DNA from 3 places in the Brevibacillus sp. TJ4 genome. Region 2 is predicted to be linked to each of the others. Evidence: a T-box and tRNA genes for the amino acid it is inferred to sense, from the RefSeq annotation. Region 2 holds a T-box; the other regions hold tRNA genes.
The links. A T-box is a leader RNA that pairs with one kind of tRNA and senses whether it is charged. The one in region 2 lies ahead of metG (methionine--tRNA ligase), so its partner is inferred to be a tRNA-Met.

Region 1 (6,754 bases), 1.3 Mb from region 2:
GCATCGCTTCCGTACTTTTCATCAATTCCGTGACGACGCTCTCCATATTTCCGTATCCGCCTTCTCCGCCCGCAATCAGAACCGTGAACAGGTCGGGGGAGAGCCCAAGCGTCTGCTTCCAGTGTGCTTTGGCAGCGTGTGACGCCATGGAGAACGGACGGCGAACCGGAATGCCGTGTACGCGAATTCGCTCGGGGTGGATGCGATAGGCGGAATGAAGCTGATCGGCGACCTGTTGATGGGCGACGATATACGTATCGACCGCTGGATGGACCCAAAAATGATTGACGTAAAAATCGGTCGGCACGCTGACCAGATGAAAGGTTTGTCCAATCTGCCGCTTCGCTTCGGCCAGAGCTGACAGGCAATAGGCATGCGTCGCCACGACCACCTCGGGCTTCTCCTCCAGCAGCGTGTCCACCAGCCGGCTGGATAGCCACTTCCCAACCGGCTTCTTCAAGGTCGTGCTCCATATCTTGTCTTGTTGGTAGATGCGCTGCCAGATTGGCTGGCCGTAGCGAAGCATGTTTGCATAAAAAATACGGGAAACTTCCCGTAAGGCAGGGCTCGCTGTCTGTAACCCTCCCACCAGCCTGGCAGACTCCACCTCCTGTTTTTCACGCAGCGCTTCCTGGATCGCAATGGCTGCCATTCGATGCCCGCTGCCTGCCCATTCCTCCGTCACCAATAAAAACCGCCTCGCCATTACAGACCGTCTCCTGTCGGGCGATACTGCTTGGAGCCGTAGCGTTCCAGCAGCGCTTCCTTGGACATGAAGACGCGTTTGAGCGGCTGCTCCAGGTCCATGCTTCTGGCTTTGCGCTTGCCGTCCGGGTGGATGATCCGCAGCATTAGCCGCAGGTACCAGCGCTTGTAGCGGAAAAACCAGTTCATCGGCACATCCGACACCGTAAAACCGATCGGCTCGACAGCCTTGTACAGCATGGTCGTGCCCACAATACCTTTGATGTGCTCCTTGTTCTCCAGCTTTTCCAGGAAGGCCGCCAGCTTTGGCAGGGAGAGCATGATGTGACGGCGCAGCAGCAGGGCGATCCTCAGTTCATTTGTAATTCCTTTGCACAAGGTGGCAAAATAGTAGTTGTGGATATGAATTTTCAAGATAAGGTCTCCGTTTTGGATGGTGCGTTGATCTGTCGTAACGAGTGTTTCGCCGCGATAGCGCAGCAGTACGATACGAAAAATGTTGTTCCCTTTTTCCACGTATTGGAGACGGGTGCAATGCTGATACAACCAGTCCCAATATCTCCACAGCGTTAACAGGCTCGCATTCATCCTGACGCTTCCTTTCCTTCCTTTTTTGTTAGTATGTCCCAAAAAGGAAAGCACTCATTACGTCTCTCTGCGCAAACGGCCCCAAAGCATCATCAGCAAGGCGGCCATGACTGGCAGCCAGTTGTGGTTCAGCATAAGCGGATTGATCATGTTCCAGACGTACGGGTCTTCCAAACACATTTCCACCGCTGTAAAGGTGAGGATGCCGCCACCGAGCAGGACGAACACCGGATAGCGGTTCATCAGCCGCGCAATCCAGGCGCTGCCCCACATCAACAACGGAATGCTCATCATCAGGCCAAGCATGACCAGCCACATATCGCCATGTGCCGCTCCCCCGACGGCGAGAACATTATCGAGGCTCATCACAAAATCAGCGATGATAATCGTCTTTACTGCCTGCGCGGCGTTTTGGCTGCTCGCAACATCCTCGACATCGTCATGGCCAAACAGCAGCTTGCCTGCGATCCAAAGCAGGAGCAAACCGCCCAGTGCCTTTACCAGCGGAATGTCCAAAATCCAGGTTGTCAAACCTGTTAGCAGCACGCGCAATCCGATTGCTCCCATCGTTCCGTAGAAAACGGCCCGACGCCGCTCTCGCAATGGCAGATTGCGGCACGCCATGCCAATGACGACGGCGTTGTCACTGCTCAGCACCAGATCGATGAGAAAAATATGAATAATTCCCCACCAGAAATGCCCCTCCATCGCCGCCTCCCTTGTCCCAAACAATTGTGGTCCATTCTACTTTATGTGACTTGATTCGGACTCATTCCCATATTTTTTTCCGAAAAAAGGCGATTTTCGACGAAATTTGCCGATAAAAAGTACCATAAAAAACATTTTATTGCGAATTTAGGAGAAAATTACCTTGTTTTTCCTGCCCTCTATCCATTACGATTTTAGTTGGGGTGGATGACAAATGGTGGAGTCTGTGAAACTGACCTTTCCAACTATTTCGCAAAAAATTTTAAACCTGGTATCAACGATAACCAAGTTGTGGCTGGAAGAAATTGAGCATAGCATGGAGATCGCGGTACCGATCCCCCGTGACTTTGCGGAAAAACGAACCGTCCTTCTGGCTCGCTGCCTTGTGGAGGACATCACCTTGGATATGCAGGCATGGGCGATTGATCTCGGGGAATGGCTGCGTTCACAAGAGTTTCCCTTCTCCTCCATTCTGCGTACCTATCAATTGCACCGGAATGTGTTTTGGCGTGTCCTTCAGCCTGAGTTGCAGGCTTTTTCGCTTACCCGCGGCGAGCTGCACTACATCGAATCGAAGCTGGGGAAGGCCATGGATGAAAGCATTTTTTGGGCCGTTTACCATTTTGAGCAAATGATGAACCGCGAACTGGTACAAAAAGAAGAAACCATCACCTATCTGCACAACGACAAGCTGACCATGCTGGGCAAAATCGCTGCCAACATGGCACATGAACTGCGAAATCCGCTTTGTGCGATCGAAGGATTCCTCAAGTTGATCGGTGAATCCACCCGTGAGCAGGAAAAACTGCAATCCTACATCCAGGTGGTCATGCACGAGTTTGAAAACCTGCATCGTCAGTTGACAGGTTTCCTCAGCTTTTCCAAGAAACCGATTCTCGATGAAGTTTTCAAGCAGGTGCAAATGGAAAAGCTGCTGGAAGAAGTGGAATTGCTCATCACACCCCGCATCCTGGGGGAAAATATACGATTCGAAAAACAGATTCACCCCTGTACCCTTTCCTGCTACGAAGAGGGCTTGAAACAAGTCCTGGTCAACCTGCTCAGCAATGCGATGGACGCGGTCCAGAACCGCTCCGACAAGTTCATTCGGGTCTCTTCCACCATGTCAGGCAATTCCCTTACGATCAGCGTGGAAAACAACGGCGAGATGATTCCCCCGGAGATCGTCGAAAACCTGTTTCAACCCTTTTTTACGACCAAACAAAATGGGACAGGCATCGGACTGGCGATCTGCCAAAACATTATCGAAAAACACAACGGTACGATCCATTGCGAGTCCAATGAGTCACGTACCCGTTTTCTTGTCTCGCTGCCGATCGACGGAGCGTAAACACACACGAAAAAACGCCCCCTGGCAATTCAGGAGGCTACGCAAGAGAATCGTTTCCCCTTGTGGGTAAGATGATCCTGTTTCTACTTTACAGGAAAACATATGTTTCTACTAACAAAAACAATCTCTTTTTTTCGACGTTTTTCTACAACCGCGTCCGCTCTGTATGCTCGTACGGAGATGGCCGTGGTTTTCTTTTTTTGCTGATAATCAACGTGCTTGTGTCAGCAGCTTTTCGTTATGGCGAGACCCATGAGCGGGGGCAAACGGGATACCATTGCTTGATCCGTCACAGTTTTTGGGCATAGAAAAAGAGATAGCAAGCACGTGGCTGCTATCTCTTTTCGATGGAGCGGGTGATGGGAATCGAACCCACGCGACCAGCTTGGAAGGCTGGGGTTCTACCATTGAACTACACCCGCATGTGCAAATGTTTGGTGCCGAGGACCGGACTTGAACCGGTACGGGAGAAACTCCCGACAGATTTTAAGTCTGTTGCGTCTGCCCATTCCGCCACCCCGGCAATCTGGACATTCCTGATGGGCAAATCATGGTCGGGAAGACAGGATTCGAACCTGCGACCCCTTGGTCCCAAGCCAAGTACTCTACCAAGCTGAGCTACTTCCCGACTATTGTATTGACCCTCTGTGACCGGTTTGTACCGATAACAAGAATGGGGGAAAATGGCGTGCCCTGAGAGATTCGAACTCCCGACCTTTTGATTCGTAGTCAAACGCTCTATCCAGCTGAGCTAAGGGCACATATATAATGGAGCGGACGACGGGTCTCGCTTCCCTGGCGCTGCTTCCACGAAATTTCTCTTTGGATGGCCAGATCGGAAGTACCCGAGCAACTTCCCCACTGTATTCACTTCAAGGGTAAACCCGGTACGGGTGAGAGACCCTGAAATGACATATGGAGCGGACGACGGGTCTCGAACCCGCGACCTTCGCCTTGGCAAGGCGACGCTCTACCAATTGAGCTACGTCCGCACATAATGTACTGTAAGATTTGGTGCGGTCGAGAGGACTTGAACCTCCACGGTGTTGCCACCACTAGAACCTGAATCTAGCGCGTCTGCCAATTCCGCCACGACCGCATATGTGTATGTTTCCAAGCATCCCAGAGGGATAAACTGGTGAGCCATGAAGGACTCGAACCTTCGACCCTCTGATTAAAAGTCAGATGCTCTACCAACTGAGCTAATGGCTCTCATACATGGTGGGGAGAGACGGATTCGAACCGCCGAACCCAGAGGGAGCAGATTTACAGTCTGCCGCGTTTAGCCACTTCGCTATCTCCCCAAGATGAGTGGTGCCGGCGATAGGAATCGAACCCACAACCCCCTGATTACAAGTCAGGTGCTCTACCAATTGAGCTACACCGGCGTACTTATTTATACTAGCAGGTTACTTGTGAAAAATCAATGTTTTTCACTCGTACTAAACCTTCATCGATGAGAAAACTGCTGTCCTCCCATGAAAATGGCGGAGCTGACGGGACTCGAACCCGCGACCTCCGGTGTGACAGACCGGCGTGAACTCCAACTTCACCACAGCTCCAAAACATTTGGTTGCGCCCGATGGGGTTGCCAAATCGACGCAGTACAGAAAGACTATTGGTTGCACCCTACGGGTACTACCTTCCTTTCTGAACAAGATGCCAATTCGACGCAGTACAGAAAGATTATTGGTTGCGGGAGCAGGATTTGAACCTGCGACCTTCGGGTTATGAGCCCGACGAGCTACCGAGCTGCTCCATCCCGCGACGATATGATCCACTTCCTAGCGCACTCGTTCATGTACAAGGATATGGTGGAGGCTGACGGGATCGAACCGCCGACCCTCTGCTTGTAAGGCAGATGCTCTCCCAGCTGAGCTAAGCCTCCAGACACCCCAAAATATTGTTGGGGCCCCCGCAAAGGAGTCGATGTTGCTACAACGCATCCATTTCACTTTGTGGGGTATTTTATGGTGACCCGTAGGGGATTCGAACCCCTGTATGACAGCGTGAAAGGCTGCTGTGTTAAACCGCTTCACCAACGGGCCATATGTTTCTTTTATGAGGTAAAATGGTGCTCCCGACAGGAATCGAACCTGCGACCTCTTCCTTACCATGGAAACGCTCTACCGACTGAGCTACAGGAGCGTGGCTCCTCGGGACGGACTCGAACCGCCGACCGATCGGTTAACAGCCGATTGCTCTACCAACTGAGCTACCGAGGAACATTGCAATATGTAGTAGGATTGTATCCTTCAAAACTGGATCTGCATGCATGCTGTGGATTGTGAGTGGATAAGTCCTCGACCGATTAGTATTCGTCAGCTCCACGCGTTGCCGCGCTTCCACACCGAACCTATCAACCTCATCGTCTTTGAGGGGTCTTACCAGCTTGCGCTGTGGGAAGTCTCATCTTGGAGGGGGCTTCACGCTTAGATGCTTTCAGCGCTTATCCCTTCCGCACATAGCTACCCAGCTGTGCCACTGGCGTGACAACTGGTGCACCAGCGGTGCGTCCATCCCGGTCCTCTCGTACTAAGGACAGCTCTCCTCAAACTTCCTGCGCCCGCGACAGATAGGGACCGAACTGTCTCACGACGTTCTGAACCCAGCTCGCGTACCGCTTTAATGGGCGAACAGCCCAACCCTTGGGACCTACTTCAGCCCCAGGATGCGATGAGCCGACATCGAGGTGCCAAACCTCCCCGTCGATGTGGACTCTTGGGGGAGATAAGCCTGTTATCCCCAGGGTAGCTTTTATCCGTTGAGCGATGGCCCTTCCATGCGGAACCACCGGATCACTAAGCCCGACTTTCGTCCCTGCTCGACTTGTAGGTCTCGCAGTCAAGCTCCCTTCTGCCTTTACACTCTACGAATGATTTCCGACCATTCTGAGGGAACCTTTGGGCGCCTCCGTTACCTTTTGGGAGGCGACCGCCCCAGTCAAACTGCCCACCTGGCATGGTCCTCTCGCCCGATAAGGGCGACGAGTTAGAAACTCCGTACATCAAGGGTGGTATCCCACCGACAGCTCCACAGAGGCTGGCGCCCCTGCTTCAAAGCTTCCCACCTATCCTGTACATGATGCACAAAGTTCCAATACCAGGCTACAGTAAAGCTCCATGGGGTCTTTCCGTCTTGTCGCGGGTAACCTGCATCTTCACAGGTATTATGATTTCACCGGGTCTCTTGCCGAGACAGCGCCCAAGTCGTTACGCCTTTCGTGCGGGTCGGAACTTACCCGACAAGGAATTTCGCTACCTTAGGACCGTTATAGTTACGGCCGCCGTTTACTGGGGCTTCGGTTCAAAGCTTCGCTTGCGCTAACCCATCCCCTTAACCTTCCAGCACCGGGCAGGCGTCAGCCCCTATACTTCGCCTTGCGGCTTCGCAGAGACCTGT
Region 2 (6,754 bases):
TTTTCACCCAGCGCAATCTTGGCGTCTCGCAAAACGCTCTCCACATCACGGTTCAGCGTCTGGATCAGCTTCTCTTCCCCATCAACAAGGATCGGAATGGTCCAGCTCGTCGTCAGCGTGATGGAATCACCATCAGCAATCTTCTTTTCCGGCTTAGGCCGCAAAGAATCTTTTTCTGTAACGGCAATCCGTTGTTCTTGTAAAAATTGATCGACGGTATCTGCTCTCGTCGCAACCGTCCGACTTTCTCCGTCTAGGATAAATGTGACCGTTTTTGGCTGGGCAGCCTGGGCAGAGAAATAGCCAATTGCGGGAATGACTACAAGAGCAAGGCTGCAAAACCAGATCAGCGCGTGGTTCTTGTACTTTTCCCACATCCTGCATAACTCCATTTCCCACACTCCTTTTTTACAGAAAAGCATGGCTGCTTTTCTATGTCTAGCCAGGTAAGGGTCGATGTAATTGCACTAATTTTCTGGAAGTGGCGTATACTGAACAAGGTCGGATTGTATTGTATGTTACTTTTTCAGCTTTGTCAAATTTACCCTCTACCTGGCTGAAAGAGAGACTGGTACCAGACTAGCAAATGCAAGCTGTTGAATGGAAGTGGATTCCTGTCGAGAGGGACTGTCGATTTGCGAATAATCGTTCGACATATAGACAATCGTATGCCGCGAAAAAAGGGTGTAGAACCGAACAAAAAACCGGGATGGACACGAATGGTAACGTGTCTTCCCGGTTTTTCCTGTTTCCCAGACTCGTTCTTTCGGCGATCTTGTCGATCAAATCCGGAACAATCGTCTCGCGTTTTCCGCTGTAATGCGAGCCATTTCCTCGTAGGACATGCCGCGTATGCTGGCCATTTCCTCGCATACGTACCGGACGTAGCCGCTCTCGTTGCGCTTGCCGCGGTACGGGTGGGGAGTCAGGTACGGACAGTCGGTCTCGATCAGCAGCCGATCAAGCGGTACCTTGGCAGCAACTTCCTTGGGCTGCTTGGCGTTCTTGAATGTCAGCGGCCCGCCGAAGGAGATGTAAAAATTCATGTCCAGCGCCAGCTTGGCCGTCTCCCAGCTCCCGGAAAAGCAGTGCATGATCCCGCCTACTTCTGCCGCCTTTTCCTCTTTGAGAATGGTGATGACATCCTGATGCGCATCCCGATTGTGGATCACGATCGGCATCTCCAGCTTGCGCGCGAGGCGAATCTGCTTGCGAAACACTTCTGCCTGCACATCCCGCGGCGATGTGTCCCAGTGATAGTCGAGACCCATTTCCCCCAGCCCTACTACCTTGGGATGGCGGCTCAGCTCCTCGATCCACTCCAGATGTTCGTCCGTCATGTCTTTGGCGTCCACGGGATGCCAGCCGATTACGGCGTAAATAAAATCGTACCGCTCTGCCAGCTCCAGACAGGTCGGGATCGTCTCGGCATTAAAGCCGATGTTGACGATCGTCTCCACGCCGTTTTCTCCGGCGCGGGCGATCACTTCGTCGCGATCCTCGTCAAATTCCGGTGCGTTCAGATGCGCGTGGGTTTCAAATAGCACAGTGGTCCTTCCTTTCCTGCCTTGCTCTGCCTGGTTACTTCACGATTGCGCCGTTTGGCATGCTGGGGTCCACTGTCGCCAGGGTCAACTGATCCCCTTCCGATGCCGCGAGAATCATTCCTTGGGAAAGCTCGCCGCGCAGTTTGACCGGCTTCAGATTGGCTACCAGAATCACCTTTTTCCCGACCATTTCTTCCGGGCTGTAATACTTGGCGATACCGGATACAACCTGGCGTTTCTCGTAACCGAGATCGAGCTGCAGCACCAGCAGCTTGTCCGCGTTCGGGTGCTTCGCGCACTCGACGACCTGAGCCACGCGCAGCTCTACCTTGGCGAAATCATCGATGCCGATTTCCTTGTTTTCCGTCGCTTGTTCATTTGCCCCTGCCTCACTCACCTTGGAACCTCCTTGCAATGCCTCTTGCTTTTTCTTGTTTTCTTCTGCCTGACGACGCGCTTCTGCCGTCGATTCGTCGATAAATGCCAGCTCTGCCTGCACGTCCAGACGCGGGAAGAGCAATTCTTTGCGGCTGACCTTGCTGCCTGCTGGCAAGCCGCCCCATACCCCTGCCGATTCCCAGGAGGTCGCTTCGGCACGATCCAAAATGCCCAGTTGATCCCAGATTTTCGCCGGAGCCTTGGTCATAAACGGCTGGATCAGGACCGAGCTGATGCGGATGCTCTCTGCCAGATTGTACATCACCGTAGCCAGGCGGCCTTTGGTCTCTTCTGACTTCGCCAGGTTCCACGGCATCGTCTCGTCGATGTACTTGTTGGTTCTGCCGACCAGCTCCCAGATGTGAGCCAGCGCGTTGCTAAAGCGCATTTCTTCCATGTGCCCTTCGACCAGGCCTTTTGTCTTCACTGCGAGATTGATCAGCTCATCGTCTGGCTCGCCTGCGTCTTGCGGAGCGGGGACGACGCCGTCGAAGTATTTTTCGATCATCGTCGCAGTACGGCTGAGCAGGTTGCCGATGTCGTTGGCGAGGTCGTAGTTGAGCCGCTGGATAAAGGACTCCGGCGTAAACACGCCGTCCTGCCCGAAGTTGATTTCACGCAGCAGGAAATAACGGACGCTGTCGGAACCGTAGCGGTCGATCAACAGCTTTGGATCGATGACGTTTCCTTTTGACTTGGACATTTTTCCATCCGGCATCAGCAGCCAGCCGTGACCGAACACCTGCTTTGGCAGCGGAACATCCAGCGCCATCAGCAAAATCGGCCAGTAGATCGTATGGAAGCGCAAAATGTCCTTCCCGACCATGTGGACATCAGCCGGCCAGTAGCGGCGGTATTTGCTGTCGTCCTCGGAGAGGTAGCCAAGCGCAGAAATGTAGTTGGTCAAGGCGTCTATCCAGACGTAGATCACATGCTTGGGATCGCTTGGGACCTTGATCCCCCAGTCAAACGTGCTGCGCGACACGGACAAATCTTGCAGGCCGGGCTTCAGGAAGTTGTTGATCATCTCGTTGCGACGGCTCTCCGGCTGAATAAACTCCGGATGCTCCTCAATGTACTTGAGCAGGCGATCCTGGTACTTGGACATGCGGAAAAAGTAGTTTTGCTCCTTGACCTTTTTCACTTCACGGCCACAGTCCGGGCAGAAATATCCCTTGTCTGTCTTGCACTGCGTCTCGGTCCAGAACGCCTCGTCCGGCACACAGTAGTAGCCTTCGTATTCACCGAGGTAAATATCGCCCTGGTCCAGCAGCTTCTGGAAGATTTTTTCCACGACTTCCTTGTGGCGAGGCTGGGTCGTACGGATAAAGTCGTCGTAGGAAATGTCCAGTTTGTCCCACAAGTCGCGAATCCAGCCGACAATCGGATCGATAAATTCCAGCGGCTGCTTGCCATCCTCGGCGGCCCGTTCCTGGAGCTTCTGCCCATGCTCGTCTGTACCTGTCAGGTAGTATACGTCGTAGCCGCGTAGCCGCTTGTACCGTGCCAGGGCATCACAGGCAATCGTCGTGTAGGCATTGCCGATGTGCAGTTTGTTGCTGGGGTAATAGATCGGTGTGGTAATGTAATACGTAGGCTTCATCGCAAAAACAACCCTCCATTGTACGTGTGTAAAATAGGAAAAGCCCGCCCCCGTATTGGGACGAGCTTGTCTCGCGGTACCACCCAAATGCTCCGTCTCTTCACAGAAAAACGGACTTGAGGAGTCAGGATTGACTCCGCCCGTAACGCGGGCAAACGTCGCAAACTACACAGAACAATCCTCACGATCCGTTCCTTCATCTGCGAGACTCAGGGGCCATCTTCAGCTAGCTCGACTTATACCGGTTTGCAGCTACCCCGGCTCTCTGGAAATAAGGAGTGTCGCCTACTCTTCCCTTCAACGTCAGATGCTATCCAATTCGCATTTACCCTCTATTTTACACGAGCGACCCGTTTTGTAAACCTCTCCCTCCGTGTTCTTTTGCGCCTCTGGAAAAGGGGCTGGAAACGGCTGTGTCGAATACACAATATGGAAAATTAGTGATAATAAGGTGAATTTGTCGAACAACCGAACCTTTTTTCGACATAATCTGACTCTATTATCCCTTGAATTTCCCAGCACCTTTTTCCTATTAAGAACCACTATTTTTACAATGCACTTTTAAAAAAGCTGATATATCAATGTTTTTTGACTCCTGTAGCACCTTTGTTTTCAAAGATTTTACAAAATATGTTGACACCTTTGGGAATCGCTGGTATGATATTCGCAAATAGAAAATGTCGAATAATGACGATAAATGATTGGATCAAGCCATACCATCGAGATCGTTAGATATTGAGAGGAGATCAAATCATGATGAAATCAACAGGTATTGTACGCAAAGTAGACGAGCTGGGACGCGTCGTGATTCCGATTGAATTGCGCCGTACATTGGGAATTGCCGAAAAGGACGCTCTGGAAATTTACGTAGATGGAGAGCGCATCATTTTGAAAAAGTACGAGCCTGCATGTATCTTCTGTGGGAACGCAGACAAAGTTTCCCATTTCAAAGGGAAAATTGTCTGCCAGGAATGCTTGAACGAAATGCCAGTAAAACGATAATTTTCATATTCTTGCCAATTGTCGTTACCAACCTTCTTTCCGTTTTCCGTGCGGGGAGAAGGTTTTTTTATAAACAAAAAAGCCGACCCGCGGGCCAGCTTCCTTCATTATTATTATGATTCTTCCAGACCTTCTTTTTCCCGATGGTACTCGTTGTAAATATCGCGCTTGGACACGCTGCGATCGTCAGCGACCTGCTTGATCGCCTCTTTTTTGCTCAGCCCCTGCTCGATGTATGCGTCCACATGGTCGGGTACGGTGCGTCCCTCCCACCATACGGCAGCATCCGCCGCCTCCTGCTCGCCCGTGCTGCCCTCGACAATCAGGCAGTATTCGCCGCGCGCCTCTGTCTCCTTGAGCCAGGCGATCAGCTCGTCGAGTGTTCCGCGAGCAAATTCCTCGTACCGCTTGGTCAGCTCCCTGGCGAGGACAGCCCTGCGGTTGCCCCACACTTCCTGCATCGCTGCCAGTGTCTTGCTGATGCGATGCGGAGCCTCGTAGAAAATCAGCGTCTCGGGATACCGTCTCAGGCGCTCCAGCTCTTCACGCCGTTCCTTGTTTTCCCTACTGAGAAAGCCGCAAAACACAAAGCGGTCCGTCGGCAGTCCCGAAGCGATCAAAGCGGTCAAGCCGGCATTGGCGCCCGGAACCGGGATGACGGGATAACCGGCCGCTGCGGCGTCGCGAACGAGATCTGCCCCCGGATCGGAAATGGCCGGCAGCCCCGCATCGCTGACCAGCGCGATCTTCTTTCCTTCCGCCAGCCACTGCAGCAGACCGTTGCCGCTCGCTTCCTTGTTGTGCTCATGGTAGCTGACCGTCCGCTTTTCGATCTGAAAATGGTTCAACAGCTTGCGCGTCTGGCGCGTATCTTCACAGGCGATCACATCGACAGCGCGCAGCGTCTCCAGGCAACGCACCGTCATATCATCGAGATTTCCAATCGGTGTCGCCACCAAATAAAGCGCGCCGCTTGCTTCCTCGGAAAAACTGCGCTGGACTTTCATCCGGGCCAGCCTCCTATCAATCCGTCTTTTTCTTTGCGGGAGAGTTTTTTGATGGCGTCTTCCCGCTTCAATCCCCAGGAACGGTCCGCCCCTTCCTCCCAGTACAGAAGTTCAACCGGACCGCGCCCACGCGTGTATTTCGCTCCCTTGCCTGCATTATGCGCGTCCAGCCGCTTTCGAAGCTGCGTCGTGTACCCGGTGTAGAGGCTCCCGTCCCGACACGCCAAAATGTAGACAAAGTGGCTCTTATGCGAGGGAATCGCGTCTTCCGAAATAAATTTCCTGCAGTTCTTCACAGTATTCCTCTCCGTTTTCGTACACAATCAGCGGCGGCTGGATGCGAAGTTCCGGCTTCCCGCCTTTCATGCCTTCAATCAGTACCATGTTCGGCTCCGCATCGCGGCGAGGATAGACAAGCCGCAGCCGTTTTGGCTCCAGGCCGTACTGCCGCATGAACGAGATGATCTCCACCAGGCGAGTCGAGCGGTGTACCATCGCCAGCTTCCCGCCGTTTTTCAGCAGCTTGCTGCCGACACGCACCACATCCTCGAGAGAAAGCAGAATTTCATGGCGGGCAATGGCGAAATGCTCGCTGATGTTTTTCTCGCCGCTTGCCGCCGGCATGTACGGCGGATTGCAGGTAATCACGTCAAAGGCGCCGTAGCCGAACCGCTCGACTGCCTCCTTCACGTCTCTGTGGTGCATCGTGATTCGCGACTGAAGGCGATTGAGCAGAACATTGCGCCGCGCCATGTCGTACAGCCTCTCCTGAATCTCGATGCCATCAAAGGAGGCTTCCGGCGTACGGGTGGTCATAATCAGCGGGATCGCTCCGTTGCCCGTGCACATGTCGAGGATTCGGCCCCGTTTGGGCGCGGAGGCAAACCGGGCCAGCAGCACTGCATCCATCGAGAAGCAAAACACCTCGTGGCTTTGGATAATTTTCATTTCATGCGTCAGCAAATCATCGATCCGCTCTGCTTCGTAAAGCGGCACATGGTTGACAGGCTCCATCCGTCTCTTCCCTACTCCTTTGCTTTTCTTCTGCCAAAAAGCGACCTGACGCTTGGCCCAGGTCGCTTTTTTTGCGTTGGTGTCGGCTGATAGCCGCGCACCGCTTTATTTTTGTGGCCCGCCGCTCAAAAAAGAGAGACAAA
Region 3 (6,754 bases), 790 kb from region 2:
GCTGAATCCGCATCAGCCAGATGACGACCGCGACAATCGCGACCGAGACGACGGCAATGACGGGATTTACTTCTGTAGCATGGGCATATCCGATTCCCAGCATACCGCCCAGCATATTGCTGCACAAGGAGACTGCGAGCAAGATCATGTACGTTCCCGTCACGAGCGGAGTAAACCACTTTTGCAGCTTGTCGATCCAGCCAGCCAGGCCGAGAACGAGAAACAAAAGCCCCGCCATGATCAGACCGAGCTGAAACGATTGCCCGATCTCTTTGGGATGCAAGCCGATACTCGTGCCGATCTGCGCCAAAATAACAAAAATGCCCCACCATAGTCCGGCCGGACCTTCCATCATCGGGTAGCGATGCCCGATCCATACTTGAAGCAAGGAAGCGAGCCCGATAAAAAATAATGTCTGCTGCATCAAATTCCCGATCTCGTCGGGCTGCAAGCCGTATATATCGCCAATCATCAAAGGCACGGCGACACTGCTGGAAACCGTAACAATCACCCATTGCAAGGCGGTCAGTACCGTCGCAATGAGAGGCGGCTTGTCGTATAGTCCGTATTTCATCGGGAACACCTTGCTTTCTTTTCGCTGAACATAACGACTTGTTCAAGTATACTCCTCCCTGAAAGCGACGGTCAATTCCTAAAGACATTGTCAATTGCGGAGGCATAATTTTACATTATTTTGGCTGTTACTGTACAACTGTCACAATACATGCAGTTCCAGATTATGCAGCTTGGTCAAGTGTAACTGCAGATGTAACAGGTAGCTTTTCAAACTTCTTCAATTCTTACAAAGTTATTTAAAATTGATCAATCCGAGTACACACCCTACAGGCTCCATGAAAAAAGCCCGTAATCGCGCGTCCAAGAAAAAAGGAATTCCCCTGGAGGAATCCCTTCGCTATCAAAACTATAGTGTTCGACTTACATCCTCTTTAGTTAGCAGCTGGGGCTGGGCCAGCACCTTCTGTTGGAGGTGTGTTTTGCATTTTTTCCTTTGCTTTCTCGATTTCTTCCTGCTTCAGAGGTGCGCCAACCTTGAAATTTTCAATAATTTTGCCCAGTGTCGCCGTATCAAAATCGTCTTGTGCATACAGTTCTACCGTGAAGCCATTGTTCTCCCAAATCACAATCCCGTTTGCGAAGTAAACTGTGGTTCCCTTGATCACTTCTTTTTTCACTTCGCCTGTGGTACCGATGCTGTTTTCGCCGCCCTTGGAAATTAGGAAGTTGACGGTTTGCTCACCTTTACTGAACTGTACTTCCGCCATGTTATTGCCATGAATGACCGTGTTGACGTACTTGTAATCTGCCAGCCAAGATGGGGCCGGGAAGTTTAGCCCTGATACGGCACGAGCCTCTTCCACAGTCAGATTAGGACGTGCCTGAAGTTCGACCATATGGGAAGCATCGCCCTCTGCTTGTTCAGATGCGCTATTATCTACAATCGGCTCCTTGTCGTACTGGACGATTTGCATATTTCCCACCTGAAAACGTGCCAGAATGGTTTCTATCATATCTTGTGCAAAAGAGGTAGTCGAGAAAGTGCCTGTCAAGATAGCAACAGCCATAGCACTGACGATTACAGTTTTCCGTGTATTTTTTTTCATCACGATCTCATCCCTTTTCATTAAATTGGATTGAATGGTTCCTGATCTCATTTTGAACAGGAGACGATGGTAGATTCGCTCTTTGGAGGCTTTGTCAGTAAGCTCCAAATTGGCAAGCAAGTTGGTTAGGTCGGAAAATTCATCTACATTCTTCCTATTTTTCATATTGAAACCCTCCTTTTTCCAGTTCCTGTTGCAGCTTCTTTAGACATCTGTAAAGGACTACACCGATATTTGAACCGCTGACTCCGAGCAGGTCAGCAATTTCCGCGTTTTTCAACCCCGCCGCATACTTCATGCCAATAATATTGCGTTCCTTATCGCTTAGCTTTGCCAGAGCCTTGTACAAGATTTCGTTGCTGTCATCAAGGATGACAACTTCTTCTGGAGTTGACCTTGGTAAAATCACGTCCAGAATGGAGTCCAGAGAAAAGGTGGCCCTTTTTTTCTGTGAGCGGAAGTAATCAGTTACAGCGTTTCTAACAATCGCAAACAACCAAACTTCAAAATTGGACTTTTGTGGCGAGTAGCTGTTGTATTTTGAAATCACTACTTCAAATACATGACTGCAAATCTCTTCCGCATCATAGTGGTTATTGATACGGTAGCAAATATATTTGTAGACACGGCTATAGTACGCATCGTAGATCGCTGTAAATTTTTCTTCTGACATGATCCCTTTTTGAAGATCACGAATATTGCTGTGGCTGATTCCTGTATTCACATTAGAAACCTCCAACTATTTCCCCTCCCCTCACTTGCTAAGATGCAACTAACAAGACAAATTGCGCAATTTGCTGTGGTTGTATGAGCCTCACATTAGTTAATACGGAAATTGAATCATTTTATTAACAAATTGGTTTTTATTTTCGCTTGGAAATAGTCAGCTTAACGAAATCATCGTAAGCGATGAAACACACTTCTTGGATCGGAGAAAGGTCGCAAGGGCGGGATTCCACACCGTGATGCTCGTAAACGTGGTCGTAGAGAAGAGGACGAAAGGAAGGAGAAACGTAGGCGCGGCATTTGCAAGGAACAGGTCCGCATTGTTGTAGCGTATGGGCGAAATGACAATATCACCAGACCGGCTCACTTGGAGTACAGTTCCAATATTTATTCAGCCAATACAATGAATGAAGATATAAAAAAATAAAAAAAGCCCATTAGAATTCTATCTAATGGACTGTTTGTTGTTAATATGGTGCCGGTAGAGGGACTTGAACCCCCACGGTTTCCCTCACGATTTTGAGTCGCGCGCGTCTGCCAATTCCGCCATACCGGCCTATTCAGATGGAGGAGGCACCCGGATTCGAACCGGGGATAAGGGTTTTGCAGACCCGTGCCTTACCCCTTGGCTATGCCTCCATAGATACATGTAAAAGATGGAGCGGACGACGGGTCTCGCTTCGCTGGCGTCTCTTCCTCGAGATCCCTCTTGGAAAAGCCAGATCAGAAGTACCCGTGCACTTACCCGCTTATTCACTTCAGGGTAAACCCGGTACGGGTGAGAGACCCTGTGAATACTTATGGAGCGGACGACGGGTCTCGAACCCGCGACCTTCGCCTTGGCAAGGCGACGCTCTACCAATTGAGCTACGTCCGCATAAATGGCTGGGGCACTAGGATTCGAACCTAGGCATGACGGAGTCAAAGTCCGTTGCCTTACCGCTTGGCTATGCCCCAATAGAGTTAATAATGGGGCGATCGATGGGACTTGAACCCACGAATGCCGGAGCCACAATCCGGTGCGTTAACCACTTCGCCACGACCGCCATGGTAAATGCCTATCCAAAAGTGGCAGGGGCAGTAGGAATCGAACCCACACCAAAGGTTTTGGAGACCTTCGTTCTACCGTTAAACTATGCCCCTGTACATGGTGGCTCGGGACGGAATCGAACCGCCGACACGAGGATTTTCAGTCCTCTGCTCTACCGACTGAGCTACCGAGCCTCATATAAATACCGCCATTGCAGAAAAGAAATGGCGGAGCTGACGGGACTCGAACCCGCGACCTCCGGTGTGACAGACCGGCGTGAACTCCAACTTCACCACAGCTCCAGATGTTTTTGGAAATTTCGCTATTAAGACAACAGTGCATCTGCACGACGCAGTACAGAAAGAGTATTGGTTGCACCCTGCGGGTACTACCTTCCTTTCTGAACAATGATGCCTAATCGACGTAGTACAGAAAGAGTATTGGTTGCGGGAGCAGGATTTGAACCTGCGACCTTCGGGTTATGAGCCCGACGAGCTACCGAGCTGCTCCATCCCGCGACGATATGATCCACTTCCCAGTGCACTCGTTCGTGTACAAGGATATGGTGGAGGCTGACGGGATCGAACCGCCGACCCTCTGCTTGTAAGGCAGATGCTCTCCCAGCTGAGCTAAGCCTCCCAAACAGAATGTGGTTGGGAATCCCCACAAAGGAACTTTCCACTCGCTTTGTGGGGAGGTATGGTGACCCGTAGGGGATTCGAACCCCTGTATGACAGCGTGAAAGGCTGCTGTGTTAAACCGCTTCACCAACGGGCCATATGGCGGATGGAGTGGGATTTGAACCCACGAGACGAGTTATCCCCGTCTACACGATTTCCAATCGTGCTCCTTCGGCCTCTCGGACATCCATCCATAACTATGGCTCCTCGGGACGGACTCGAACCGCCGACCGATCGGTTAACAGCCGATTGCTCTACCAACTGAGCTACCGAGGAACAAGGAAGGATTATTCCTTCAAAACTGGATCTGCATGCATGCTGTAGATTGTGTGTGGATAAGTCCTCGACCGATTAGTATTCGTCAGCTCCACGCGTTGCCGCGCTTCCACACCGAACCTATCAACCTCATCGTCTTTGAGGGGTCTTACCAGCTTGCGCTGTGGGAAGTCTCATCTTGGAGGGGGCTTCACGCTTAGATGCTTTCAGCGCTTATCCCTTCCGCACATAGCTACCCAGCTGTGCCACTGGCGTGACAACTGGTGCACCAGCGGTGCGTCCATCCCGGTCCTCTCGTACTAAGGACAGCTCTCCTCAAACTTCCTGCGCCCGCGACAGATAGGGACCGAACTGTCTCACGACGTTCTGAACCCAGCTCGCGTACCGCTTTAATGGGCGAACAGCCCAACCCTTGGGACCTACTTCAGCCCCAGGATGCGATGAGCCGACATCGAGGTGCCAAACCTCCCCGTCGATGTGGACTCTTGGGGGAGATAAGCCTGTTATCCCCAGGGTAGCTTTTATCCGTTGAGCGATGGCCCTTCCATGCGGAACCACCGGATCACTAAGCCCGACTTTCGTCCCTGCTCGACTTGTAGGTCTCGCAGTCAAGCTCCCTTCTGCCTTTACACTCTACGAATGATTTCCGACCATTCTGAGGGAACCTTTGGGCGCCTCCGTTACCTTTTGGGAGGCGACCGCCCCAGTCAAACTGCCCACCTGGCATGGTCCTCTCGCCCGATAAGGGCGACGAGTTAGAAACTCCGTACATCAAGGGTGGTATCCCACCGACAGCTCCACAGAGGCTGGCGCCCCTGCTTCAAAGCTTCCCACCTATCCTGTACATGATGCACAAAGTTCCAATACCAGGCTACAGTAAAGCTCCATGGGGTCTTTCCGTCTTGTCGCGGGTAACCTGCATCTTCACAGGTATTATGATTTCACCGGGTCTCTTGCCGAGACAGCGCCCAAGTCGTTACGCCTTTCGTGCGGGTCGGAACTTACCCGACAAGGAATTTCGCTACCTTAGGACCGTTATAGTTACGGCCGCCGTTTACTGGGGCTTCGGTTCAAAGCTTCGCTTGCGCTAACCCATCCCCTTAACCTTCCAGCACCGGGCAGGCGTCAGCCCCTATACTTCGCCTTGCGGCTTCGCAGAGACCTGTGTTTTTGCTAAACAGTCGCTTGGGCCTTTTCACTGCGGCCCCCTCGGGCTCAGCCCGCCCGACACCAGCTTACGCTCGCGTCGGGCGGGGACCCTCACCCTACCGGGGCGCCCCTTCTCCCGAAGTTACGGGGCCATTTTGCCGAGTTCCTTAGCAAGAGTTATCCCGCGCACCTTAGGATTCTCTCCTCGCCTACCTGTGTCGGTTTGCGGTACGGGCACCTTGTTCCTCGCTAGACGCTTTTCTTGGCAGTGTGAAATCAGGGACTTCGGTACTTGAATTTCCCTCGCCATCACAGCTTGTGCTTGACAGTGTGCGGATTTGCCTACACACCACACTTGCTGCTTGGACGGCCATCCAGTAGGCCGCTCACCCTATCCTCCTGCGTCACGCCATTGCTCAAACGGTACAGAGGTGGTACAGGAATATCAACCTGTTGTCCATCGCCTACGCCTTTCGGCCTCAGCTTAGGTCCCGACTAACCCTGGGAGGACGAGCCTTCCCCAGGAAACCTTAGGCTTTCGGTGGACAAGATTCTCACTTGTCTTTTCGCTACTTACACCGGCATTCTCACTTCCAAGCGCTCCACCGCTCCTTCCGGTACGGCTTCACCGCTGCTTGGAACGCTCCCCTACCCAGTCCGTAAGGACTGCCATAGCTTCGGTGATACGTTTAGCCCCGTTACATTTTCCGCGCAGAGTCACTCGACCAGTGAGCTATTACGCACTCTTTAAATGGTGGCTGCTTCTAAGCCAACATCCTGGTTGTCTGGGCAACTCCACATCGTTTCCCACTTAACGTATACTTGGGGACCTTAGCTGATGGTCTGGGCTGTTTCCCTTTTGACGATGGATCTTAGCACTCACCGTCTGACTCCCGGACATAAGTCATTGGCATTCGGAGTTTGACTGAGTTCGGTAACCCGATGAGGGCCCCTAGCCCAATCAGTGCTCTACCTCCAAGACTCTTCATTCCGAGGCTAGCCCTAAAGCTATTTCGGGGAGAACCAGCTATCTCCGAGTTCGATTGGAATTTCACCGCTAGCCACACCTCATCCCCGCACTTTTCAACGTGCGTGGGTTCGGGCCTCCAGTAGGTGTTACCCTACCTTCACCCTGGACATGGCTAGATCACACGGTTTCGGGTCTACGGCAACGTACTCTCGCCCTATTCAGACTCGCTTTCGCTGCGGCTCCGTCTCTTCGACTTAACCTCGCACGCTACCGTAACTCGCCGGTTCATTCTACAAAAGGC

Region 1: it encodes a tRNA-Met, which carries the amino acid that the T-box ahead of metG (methionine--tRNA ligase) is inferred to sense. The anticodon was not compared.
Region 3: it encodes a tRNA-Met, which carries the amino acid that the T-box ahead of metG (methionine--tRNA ligase) is inferred to sense. The anticodon was not compared.

The regions. Positions count from the first base shown of each region.
Region 1 covers NZ_CP185865.1:1,220,416-1,227,169, reverse strand. The annotation lists gene ACAF76_RS05770 (MGDG synthase family glycosyltransferase) at 1-706, opposite strand, end outside; gene ACAF76_RS05765 (YkoP family protein) at 706-1,293, opposite strand; gene ACAF76_RS05760 (TerC family protein) at 1,351-2,001, opposite strand; gene ACAF76_RS05755 (sensor histidine kinase) at 2,216-3,352, shown strand; tRNA gene ACAF76_RS05750 (tRNA-Gly) at 3,701-3,774, opposite strand; tRNA gene ACAF76_RS05745 (tRNA-Leu) at 3,788-3,875, opposite strand; tRNA gene ACAF76_RS05740 (tRNA-Pro) at 3,904-3,980, opposite strand; tRNA gene ACAF76_RS05735 (tRNA-Arg) at 4,037-4,113, opposite strand; tRNA gene ACAF76_RS05730 (tRNA-Gly) at 4,269-4,344, opposite strand; tRNA gene ACAF76_RS05725 (tRNA-Leu) at 4,365-4,451, opposite strand; tRNA gene ACAF76_RS05720 (tRNA-Lys) at 4,489-4,564, opposite strand; tRNA gene ACAF76_RS05715 (tRNA-Tyr) at 4,572-4,656, opposite strand; tRNA gene ACAF76_RS05710 (tRNA-Thr) at 4,665-4,740, opposite strand; tRNA gene ACAF76_RS05705 (tRNA-Asp) at 4,838-4,914, opposite strand; tRNA gene ACAF76_RS05700 (tRNA-Met) at 5,043-5,119, opposite strand; tRNA gene ACAF76_RS05695 (tRNA-Val) at 5,165-5,240, opposite strand; tRNA gene ACAF76_RS05690 (tRNA-Glu) at 5,324-5,400, opposite strand; tRNA gene ACAF76_RS05685 (tRNA-Thr) at 5,425-5,500, opposite strand; tRNA gene ACAF76_RS05680 (tRNA-Asn) at 5,502-5,577, opposite strand; rRNA gene ACAF76_RS05675 (23S ribosomal RNA) at 5,644-6,754, opposite strand, start outside.
Region 2 covers NZ_CP185865.1:4,284,367-4,291,120, forward strand. The annotation lists gene ACAF76_RS21185 (G5 domain-containing protein) at 1-392, opposite strand, end outside; gene ACAF76_RS21190 (TatD family hydrolase) at 783-1,547, opposite strand; gene metG (methionine--tRNA ligase) at 1,582-3,588, opposite strand; T-box leader at 3,642-3,898, opposite strand; gene ACAF76_RS21200 (AbrB/MazE/SpoVT family DNA-binding domain-containing protein) at 4,342-4,590, shown strand; gene rsmI (16S rRNA (cytidine(1402)-2'-O)-methyltransferase) at 4,704-5,597, opposite strand; gene ACAF76_RS21210 (GIY-YIG nuclease family protein) at 5,594-5,893, opposite strand; gene ACAF76_RS21215 (tRNA1(Val) (adenine(37)-N6)-methyltransferase) at 5,844-6,611, opposite strand; gene yabA (DNA replication initiation control protein YabA) at 6,717-6,754, opposite strand, start outside.
Region 3 covers NZ_CP185865.1:3,497,909-3,504,662, forward strand. The annotation lists gene ACAF76_RS17080 (purine/pyrimidine permease) at 1-574, opposite strand, end outside; gene ACAF76_RS17085 (hypothetical protein) at 948-1,787, opposite strand; gene ACAF76_RS17090 (sigma-70 family RNA polymerase sigma factor) at 1,777-2,346, opposite strand; tRNA gene ACAF76_RS17095 (tRNA-Leu) at 2,822-2,904, opposite strand; tRNA gene ACAF76_RS17100 (tRNA-Cys) at 2,914-2,987, opposite strand; tRNA gene ACAF76_RS17105 (tRNA-Gly) at 3,150-3,225, opposite strand; tRNA gene ACAF76_RS17110 (tRNA-Gln) at 3,231-3,305, opposite strand; tRNA gene ACAF76_RS17115 (tRNA-His) at 3,319-3,394, opposite strand; tRNA gene ACAF76_RS17120 (tRNA-Trp) at 3,418-3,491, opposite strand; tRNA gene ACAF76_RS17125 (tRNA-Phe) at 3,497-3,572, opposite strand; tRNA gene ACAF76_RS17130 (tRNA-Asp) at 3,604-3,680, opposite strand; tRNA gene ACAF76_RS17135 (tRNA-Met) at 3,820-3,896, opposite strand; tRNA gene ACAF76_RS17140 (tRNA-Val) at 3,942-4,017, opposite strand; tRNA gene ACAF76_RS17145 (tRNA-Glu) at 4,079-4,155, opposite strand; tRNA gene ACAF76_RS17150 (tRNA-Ser) at 4,159-4,251, opposite strand; tRNA gene ACAF76_RS17155 (tRNA-Asn) at 4,259-4,334, opposite strand; rRNA gene ACAF76_RS17160 (23S ribosomal RNA) at 4,390-6,754, opposite strand, start outside.